2 regions of the Streptomyces paludis genome follow, and region 2 is predicted to be linked to the other one. Evidence: riboswitches for the same ligand, from Rfam matches in the RefSeq annotation. Region 2 holds a riboswitch; the other holds the start of a gene.
What was found. Region 2 has a riboswitch for cobalamin ahead of DVK44_RS12830 (CbtB domain-containing protein). Riboswitches for the same ligand answer to the same signal wherever they lie in the genome.

Region 1: it holds a riboswitch for cobalamin, as region 2 does, so the genes downstream of both, DVK44_RS23750 (ribonucleoside-diphosphate reductase subunit alpha) here and DVK44_RS12830 (CbtB domain-containing protein) in region 2, are expected to answer to the same signal.

The regions. Positions count from the first base shown of each region.
Region 1 is NZ_CP031194.1:5,369,217-5,373,477, reverse strand. Features, by position in the region: gene DVK44_RS23765 (carbon starvation CstA family protein) at 1-1,905, shown strand, start outside; gene DVK44_RS23760 (CstA-like transporter-associated (seleno)protein) at 1,902-2,111, shown strand; gene DVK44_RS23755 (Uma2 family endonuclease) at 2,175-2,759, opposite strand; cobalamin riboswitch at 2,871-2,997, shown strand; gene DVK44_RS23750 (ribonucleoside-diphosphate reductase subunit alpha) at 3,303-4,261, shown strand, end outside.
Region 2 is NZ_CP031194.1:2,935,217-2,939,477, forward strand. Features, by position in the region: gene cobM (precorrin-4 C(11)-methyltransferase) at 1-217, opposite strand, end outside; gene cbiE (precorrin-6y C5,15-methyltransferase (decarboxylating) subunit CbiE) at 214-1,545, opposite strand; gene DVK44_RS12825 (CbtA family protein) at 1,685-2,551, opposite strand; gene DVK44_RS12830 (CbtB domain-containing protein) at 2,573-2,803, opposite strand; cobalamin riboswitch at 2,880-3,001, opposite strand; gene DVK44_RS12835 (histidine phosphatase family protein) at 3,037-3,729, shown strand; gene DVK44_RS12840 (GlsB/YeaQ/YmgE family stress response membrane protein) at 3,823-4,086, opposite strand; gene DVK44_RS12845 (TIGR03086 family metal-binding protein) at 4,217-4,261, opposite strand, start outside.

The DNA.
Region 1 (4,261 bases), 2.4 Mb from region 2:
GTCCTGTTCGGCCACCACTTCGCGGCGATCGCGGGCGCCGGGCCGCTGGTCGGCCCGGTCCTGGCCGCGCAGATGGGGTATCTGCCGGGCACCATCTGGATCGTCGCCGGGGTCATCTTCGCGGGCGCCGTGCAGGACATGGTGACGCTGTTCTTCTCCACCCGGCGCGACGGCCGTTCGCTCGGCCAGATCGCCCGCGACGAAATAGGGCCGCTCGGCGGGGTGGCCGCGCTGATCGCGGTCTTCATGATCATGATCATCCTGCTGGCGGTGCTGGCACTGGTCATCGTCAACGCGCTCGCCCACTCGCCCTGGGGTGTCTTCTCCATCGCGATGACCATCCCGATCGCCCTCTTCATGGGGGTGTATCTGCGGGTGCTGCGGCCCGGCCGGGTCACCGAGGTCTCGCTGATCGGGGTGGCGCTGCTGCTGCTCGCGATCGTCGCGGGCGGCTGGATCGCCGAGTCGTCGCTGGCCGAGACCTTCACCCTGGAGGCCGGCACGCTGGTCATCTGGATGATCGTGTACGGCTTCCTCGCCTCCGTACTGCCGGTGTGGCTGCTGCTGGCGCCGCGCGACTATCTGTCGACGTTCATGAAGGTCGGCACGATCGTGCTGCTGGCGCTCGGTGTGGTGATCGCGCTGCCGACGCTGAAGATGGACGCCGTCACCGAGTTCGCGAGCGGTGGCAACGGCCCGGTCTTCGCCGGTTCGATGTTCCCGTTCGTCTTCATCACGATCGCGTGCGGCGCGCTCTCCGGCTTCCACTCCCTGATCTCCTCGGGCACCACGCCGAAGATGGTGCAGAAGGAGACCCAGATCCGGATGATCGGGTACGGCGCGATGCTGACCGAGTCGTTTGTCGCGATCATGGCGATGATCACGGCCTGCATCATCGACCCCGGGCTGTACTTCGCTGTGAACTCCCCCGCCGGGCTGATGGGCGGTACGGTCGAATCCGCCTCGCAGGCCGTCGCCAACCTGGGCTTCACGATCTCGCCGGACCAGCTCACCCAGGCCGCCAAGGACGTCGAGGAGAGCAGCCTGCTCTCCCGGACGGGCGGCGCGCCGACCTTCGCGCTCGGTATGTCGGAGATCTTCTCGTCGGTGATCGGCGGCGCCGGGATGAAGGCGTTCTGGTATCACTTCGCGATCATGTTTGAGGCGCTGTTTATCCTCACCACGGTGGACGCGGGCACCCGTGTCGGCCGCTTCATGCTTCAGGACATGCTCGGCAACGTGTACAAGCCGATGCGCCAGGTCAGCTGGAAGCCGGGCGTCTGGTTCGCCAGCGCGGTCGTGGTCGGCGGCTGGGGCTACTTCCTCTGGGTCGGCGTGCACGACCCGCTGGGCGGCATCAACCAGCTCTTCCCGCTCTTCGGCATCGCGAACCAGCTGCTGGCGGCGGTGGCGCTGGCCGTCTGCACGACGCTGCTCGTGAAGTCCGGCCGGCTGAAATGGGCCTGGGTGACCGCCGTACCGCTCGCCTGGGACGCCGCCGTCACCCTGACGGCCAGCTGGCAGAAGATCTTCTCCGACGATCCCAAGGTGGGCTTCTTCACCCAGCGGAACGTCTACCAGGCGGGCATCGACCGGGGCGAGGTCCTGCCGCCCGCCAAGTCCATGGACGACATGCACACCGTCGTCACCAACTCCCTGGTCGACGGCGTACTCACGGCGCTCTTCGCCCTGCTCATCCTGGTCGTCCTCGCGGACGCGGGCCGGGTCTGCTTCCAGGCGATCCGCCACCCGGAGAGCGTGAAACTGTCCGAAACCCCCTATGTGAGATCCCGCATCGTCGCCCCGGCCGGCCTGATCCCCACGCAGGAGGAGAAGGCGGAACTGGCGGCGGCGGAAGCGGAGGCCAGGGTGACGGCGGGCACAGGAAGCGGCGGCACCTCATGACCGTAACAACTCTCCGGCTGCGCCACCTGGCATCCCGGATCCGCTGGTACGTACGCGAGCTGACCGGCGAATCGGCGTACGACCACTACGTCACCCACACCCGCACCCACACACCCGAAGCCCCCTTAATGGACCGCCGAGCCTTCGAACGCCACCGCACAGCCACCCGCGAGGCCGACCCCCGCGAGGGCTTCCGCTGCTGCTGAACCGGACCACGCCCCGGCCGGGTCGGCTCTCGCTCCGTACGAGAGCCGACCCGGCCGACGGCGTCAGCGCACCCAGTTCTTGAGCTGCTCCGTCTCCAGCGTGATGCCCACCGGGTCGGGAAGAGTGATCTCCTTGCCGAACGGCACCGTATGCGCCATCTCGTAGCGCCCGCCGTCCGGCTCGCTGTAGACCGTCACCTCACAGCGCTCCCGGTCGACCAGCAGATAGAGCGGGATCTTGGTCTCGGCGTAGGCGCGGGGCTTCTCGACCCGGTCGCGGCTGTCGGTGTCGGAATCGTACGAGGTGACTTCCACGGCCATCAGGACGGGAGACGGGTCGGCCCACTCGCCCTGGCCGACAAAGGCACCGCTGGGCGCCACCGAGCCGTCCGGTCGGGCACGGCCCTTCCGGTACGCCTGTACCTGGAGCCCTTGATCGGGATAGAGCCACAGCTCGGGACGTGACTGCATACAGATACGCGTCAGCCACTCGATGATGCGCCCGTGGTCCCCGTCCGGCACAACCCTGCTCCTGATCTTCCCGTCGATGAGTTCCAGCCGGATGCTCTGTATCGTCCGGGCCAGTATGCGAGTGGCCTCGTCGAACTCTTCGGGAAGGATCTGGGACTCGTAATCGATGACCGTCACAGGGGACACCTCCTAGTGCGTACGACGATAGCGGAGGGGTCTGACACAGGCCGCCGGAATGACCCACGACACAACATCTGGGGGGTGGCATCGCGACCGCCCCCCAGATGTATGCTCAACCTCGCTGTCGACGCAGGGGAATCCGGTGCGAATCCGGAACTGTCCCGCAACGGTGTGTGATGGTGTGCTTTGCCGCACCCTCATGAGTCCGGGTACCTGCCGACGGTGCGTCCGGCTCGACCCGAACCGGACGCTCAGACGTCCGGGCCTCGCGGTTGGGCCGGTGGACGCGTCGCGCCGTGCCGCCCGTCTCCGGGCCGTACCGGTCGCGCCCGCGATCCCCGTTTCCCTCGCCGCGAAGGCCCAGAGCCGAGCGAGGGAGAGCACCCCGTGACCATCGCGCCAGCGGATCCGGCCTCAGTCCTTTCCGCAGCGGACCCTTCCGCCGCGGGCCTTTCCGCGACGGGACCTTCCGCAACGGGCCCTTCCGCGGCGGGGTCTTCCGCAACGGTCGACGCGCCGTCCGACGGTCCCGGCACCGCGCTGCTGCGGACCCTGACCGAGCTGACCGCCGATCTGCCCGACACCGACCCGGGCAGGGTAGCCGCCGCCGCGCTGCGCGGCCGTAACGCCCGCTCGGACGCGGCCGAGCTGCGCGGACTCGCCACCGAGGCGGCGGCCGGGCTGATCTCCGAGGACCCGGCGTACTCCCGCCTCGCGGCCCGGCTGCTGACGCGCGCCATCGCGGACGAGGCGGCCACCCAGGGCGCCGTGTCGTTCTCCGCCTCCGTCGCCGTCGGCCACCGCGAGGGCCTCGTCGCGGACCGTACGGCCGCCTTCGTCGCACTCCACGCCGCCCGGCTCGACGCGATGATCGACCCCGCCGCCGACGACCGCTTCGGCTACTTCGGGCTGCGCACGCTCTACAGCCGCTATCTCCTGCGGCACCCGATCACCCGCCAGGTCATCGAGACCCCCCAGCACTTCATGGCGCGCGTCGCCGCCGGCCTCGCCGAGGACGACAGCGACCGGGCCGCTACCGAGGTCGGCCGGCTCTACGGGCTGATGAGCCGGCTGGAGTACCTCCCCTCCTCCCCCACGCTCTTCAACTCCGGCACCCGGCACCCGCAGATGTCCTCCTGCTACCTGCTGGACTCCCCGCTGGACGAGCTGGACTCCATCTACGACCGGTACCACCAGGTCGCGCGGCTCTCGAAGCACGCGGGCGGGATCGGCCTGTCGTACTCCCGCATCCGCTCGCGCGGTTCGCTGATCCGCGGCACCAACGGCCACTCCAACGGCATCGTCCCCTTCCTCCGCACGCTCGACTCGTCCGTCGCCGCCGTCAACCAGGGCGGCCGGCGCAAGGGCGCCGCCTGTGTCTATCTGGAGACCTGGCACGCGGACCTGGAGGAGTTCCTCGAACTGCGCGACAACACGGGCGAGGAAGCGCGCCGTACGCACAATCTGAACCTCGCGCACTGGATCCCCGACGAGTTCAT
Region 2 (4,261 bases):
CCTCCTGGTGCGCGCGCACCAGCTCCGCCGTGATCCCGTCCAGATCCATCCGCGCCGTGTCGATCAGGCGCGAGTCCGGCGGGCATTCGGCCAGCAGCTCGCGCGGGACGAGGCTGCCCGCGTACAGGCAGACCGCGCACGAGGCCAGCCGCCGCGCACCGCGCAGCGTGATCAGGTCGGCGGCGCCCGGGCCCGCGCCGATGAAGTACACCGTCATCGTTCTTCTCCTGCTCCATCTGAAGGCCATTCCGCAGAGTCCTCCGAGAGACTCTTCGTCACCGCCCACTGCGTCACCGGCATCGCCTGCCGCCACCCCGTGAACCCGCCCACCGGCACCGCGTGCGCCACCGCCAGCCGTACCAACTCCCCGCCCCGGCGCCGGTACCACTCGGCCAGCAGCGCCTCCGACTCCAGCGTCACCGTGTTCGCCACGAGCCGGCCGCCCACCGGCAGCGCCGCCCAGCACGCGGCCAGCAGGCCCGGCACCGTCAGTCCGCCGCCGATGAACACCGCGTCGGGGACCGGCAGTCCCGCCAGCGCGGCGGGGGCCGCGCCGGTCACCACGCGCAGGCCGGGCACGCCCAGCGCACGCGCGTTGCGGCCGATGCGCTCGGCGCGCGCCGGATCGCGTTCGACGGACACCGCCCGGCAGGAACGGTGCGTACGCATCCACTCCACCCCGATCGAGCCCGAACCACCGCCCACGTCCCACAGCAGCTCCCCCGGCGCGGGCGCCAGCGCGCCGAGCGTCGCGGCACGCACATGGCGCTTGGTGAGCTGGCCGTCGTGCTCGTACGAGGCGTCCGGCAGCCCGGGTACGGCGCCGAGGCGCGGCGCGCCCTCCGCGCGGCGGCAGTCGACCGCCACGACGTTCAGCGGGTCACCGGCAGGCGCCGACCAGTCCGCCGCGCTGCCCTCGACACACCGCTCGCGCTCCGCGCCCAGGGCTTCGAGTACGCGCAGCCGGCTCGGCCCGTAACCCCGCTCCCGCAGCAGCGCCGCCACCTCGGCGGGCGTCGCGGCACCGGCGCTGAGCACCAGCACCCGGCGCCCGTCGTGCAGCGCGGCGGCCAGCGTCGCGGTGGGGCGGCCGACAAGCGTGACGACCTCCGTGTCCTCCACCGGCCAGCCGAGCCGCGCGCAGGCATACGACACCGACGACGGATGCGGCAGCACCCGCAGCGCACCGGGTCCCACCTCCTCGGCCAGGGCCCGCCCGATCCCGTAGAACATCGGGTCCCCACTGGCCAGTACGGCGAGACGGCGGCCGGCGTACGCGGCCAGCAGCCGGGGTACGGCGGCCCGCAGCGGCGTCGGCCACGCGACCCGCTCACCCCCACACTCCCCAGCCCCACTACCCGTCCCCGTCCCCGGGAGCAGATCCAGCTGGCGCGGGCCGCCGATGACCACCTCGGCACGGCACAGCGCCGCCCGCGCGGCATCGGTGAGCCCGCTCCAGCCGTCGGCGCCGATCCCGACGACTGTCACACGGGCCTCATCGGCCCCGACGACTTCGCCGGACCCGTGGCCCTCGCGGGGCGGGATGCTCACTGCCGTACACCTCAGAGCTTCTGAACTGGGAGAAAACCGACCTCGAACTCTACTTCTCCCCGCTACTGCTCCCCGCTCCCGCTCCCCGCCGAGGCATCAGCCCCCGCCCCAGCTCCCCCCGCCGCGGGAGGCGTCAGCGCGCCGGTTCGGCCGCCGGTCGTGCCGTCGCGCCGTCCTCGGCCGCGCGTTCCTCCTGGCCGGCCCGGAGCATCCGCTCCGCCAGCGCGCCGAATATCAGCCCGAAGGCAGTCCAGAGCACCGCCTGAACGGCGAGCGACGACAGCCGGAACTCCCAGAGCAGAGCCGCCGGGAAGGTCTCCGGAATGGCGTCGGTGTTCGCGGGCAGTACGAGACACGCCACGGCCACGGCCACGACGAAACCGGCACCCGCGGCGAGCGACGCGTTCCAGTTCCCCAGCCTCGGCGCGAGCCGTCGGCCCACGATGACCGCGGCGACCGCCAGCAGCACGCTCAGCAGGATCATCAGGAAGTACAGCGCGGTGCGCCGGCCGATGGTGTCCCCGTCGCCGACCGCGGGCGGGTTCGCCGGATACTTCAGGAACGGCACCAGACAGACGGTGGTGAAGGCCGCCCCGGCGATCAGCGCCGCGATCGCCCTCGGCCCGAACCGGCCGATCCGGCCCAGGCAGACGGCGAAGACCAGAGCGGCGATACCGCCCACGGCCACCCCGTACACCAGGACACCGGTGGCCAGCCCGAACGTCGACTGGACCGGCCTGCTGACGAGATCTCCCTCCTCATCTCCATGCGAATGGCCTGCGGAATCAGCATCAGAAGCGGAATCGGAATCGGAATCGGATGAACCCTCTGCTCCGTCGCCGTGCTCATGCGCCGGCGCGGAGTTGGCCTCCTCCTGCGCGATCGAGGCCCGTATGGAGGGCTCGCCCGCGAAATAGGCCAGTCCGAACGCGACAAGTCCGGCCAGCACGCCCGCGATCATGCCGCGGACCAGGAGGTTTCTGACGGTGGAGGCATGCATGCGCGTGATCTCCGTCAGTGGTCAGTGGCAGGGGAAGCCGAGCAGATGACGGCCGTCGTGCACCCACTCGTGCACCCCCGCCCCGGAGAACACCGATGTCGCGCCCTGTTCGGCACCGACGAAGTAGAGCAGCACCAGCATCAGCGTGCCCATGAACACCGCCCACGGCAGCACCGCGCGCAGCGGGAGCGGGGTCACCGGCGTACCGGCGTCGGCGGGTGAAATGACCGGATGCGCGATGGACTGCGCCATGACACAACCTCCTTGGGGAACTCGCGTCCCATAAGTGGAGCTTTGACGACGGCCATCGGGTCTGACTCACCCGGAACCCACCGCCTGGTACGCGGCCGGTCCCCGGCATACAGTGGCGCGACCGTGCCGGACTCTCACCGGACTTCCGTCTCGCCGTCGTGATATCGACGTGAAGGTACCGCGAACCGACAAGCGGGCCAAGAGGCCCTTTGCCCAGGAGTTGGCCCCCGCGTATGACCATGACCACACAGCTGTCACTGCATGTGTCCCTCATCGCCCCCGCCATCAGCCCCGCCCTGCGCGAGGCCCGCTTCGGCGAGACCGAAACCGAAACCGACCACGGCAGCGGGGACGAGAGCAACGACGGAAGCGACGACGACGGGCTTGACGCCACCGGGCTGCGCCAGGCCGAAGCCGTACGGGAGACCTTCCCCCGCGCCACCGCCCTCTACGCCTCCCCCACGCGCCGCTGCCGCCGGACCGCTCAGGCCCTCGGCCTGACCACCGCCCCGCTGGCCGCCCTCGCGCCGTGCGCCATGGGCCGCTGGCAGGGCAGGACCCTGGACGAAGTGGCCGCCGCGGAACCGCAGTCGGTGGCCGCCTGGCTGTCCGACCCGGAGGCCGCACCCCACGGGGGAGAGTCCTTGAGCGACTTCCACACCCGCGTCGCCCACTGGCTGGACACGGCCGGCGAGGCCCACAGCGACGGCACGACAGAAGCCGCCGGGCCCACCATGCCCCCCGCAACCGGCAGGCGCCTGCTCGTCGTGGCCGAGCCGGACTTCATCCGCGCCGCCACCGTCCACGCCTTGGGCGCGCCTGCGCGTACGTTCTGGAGGATCGACGTACGTCCTCTGTCCGTCACCGAACTCAGCGGACGCGACGGCCGCTGGAACCTGCGCCTCGGCCGCCCGCTCCACGAGTGAACCCGGCGCGCCGGCCCCCGTATGTCCAGGCCCTCCAGGACGTACGGGACGTCCTGGACGTACGGAACCTCCAGGCCCTCCAGGACGTCGGAGTCAGCCCCGGCCCTTCACCCGGTCCAGCGCGGCGACACCCACCGCCGCCAGACCGATCTGGATTATCAGCTCGATCCAGTCGATCCCCTTGGTGTTCGCGACTCCCAGACCCGCCGCGAGCGCCGTACCGATCAAGGCCGCGACGATGCCCACCAGAACTGTCAGCAGCACACCGATGCGCTGGCGCCCGGGCACGACGAGCCGACCCAGCACACCGATGACGATGCCGACCACGATGGCCGTGATGATGCCGGAAATCTCCATGTCTTCTGGCCCCTCCCTCTCGTCCCTCTCGCACAACCGCTACGGATAGTGGTCTCTGCCAAGACGTCTGCCCGCCGTGAACCCATCCAGTCCCGTCCAACCAATGATTGCGAGTGTTCGCCAGTTCGGTTTAGGTTCCGGCAGCCGCGGTAGAAGACGACGTTTCGGGGCGGGT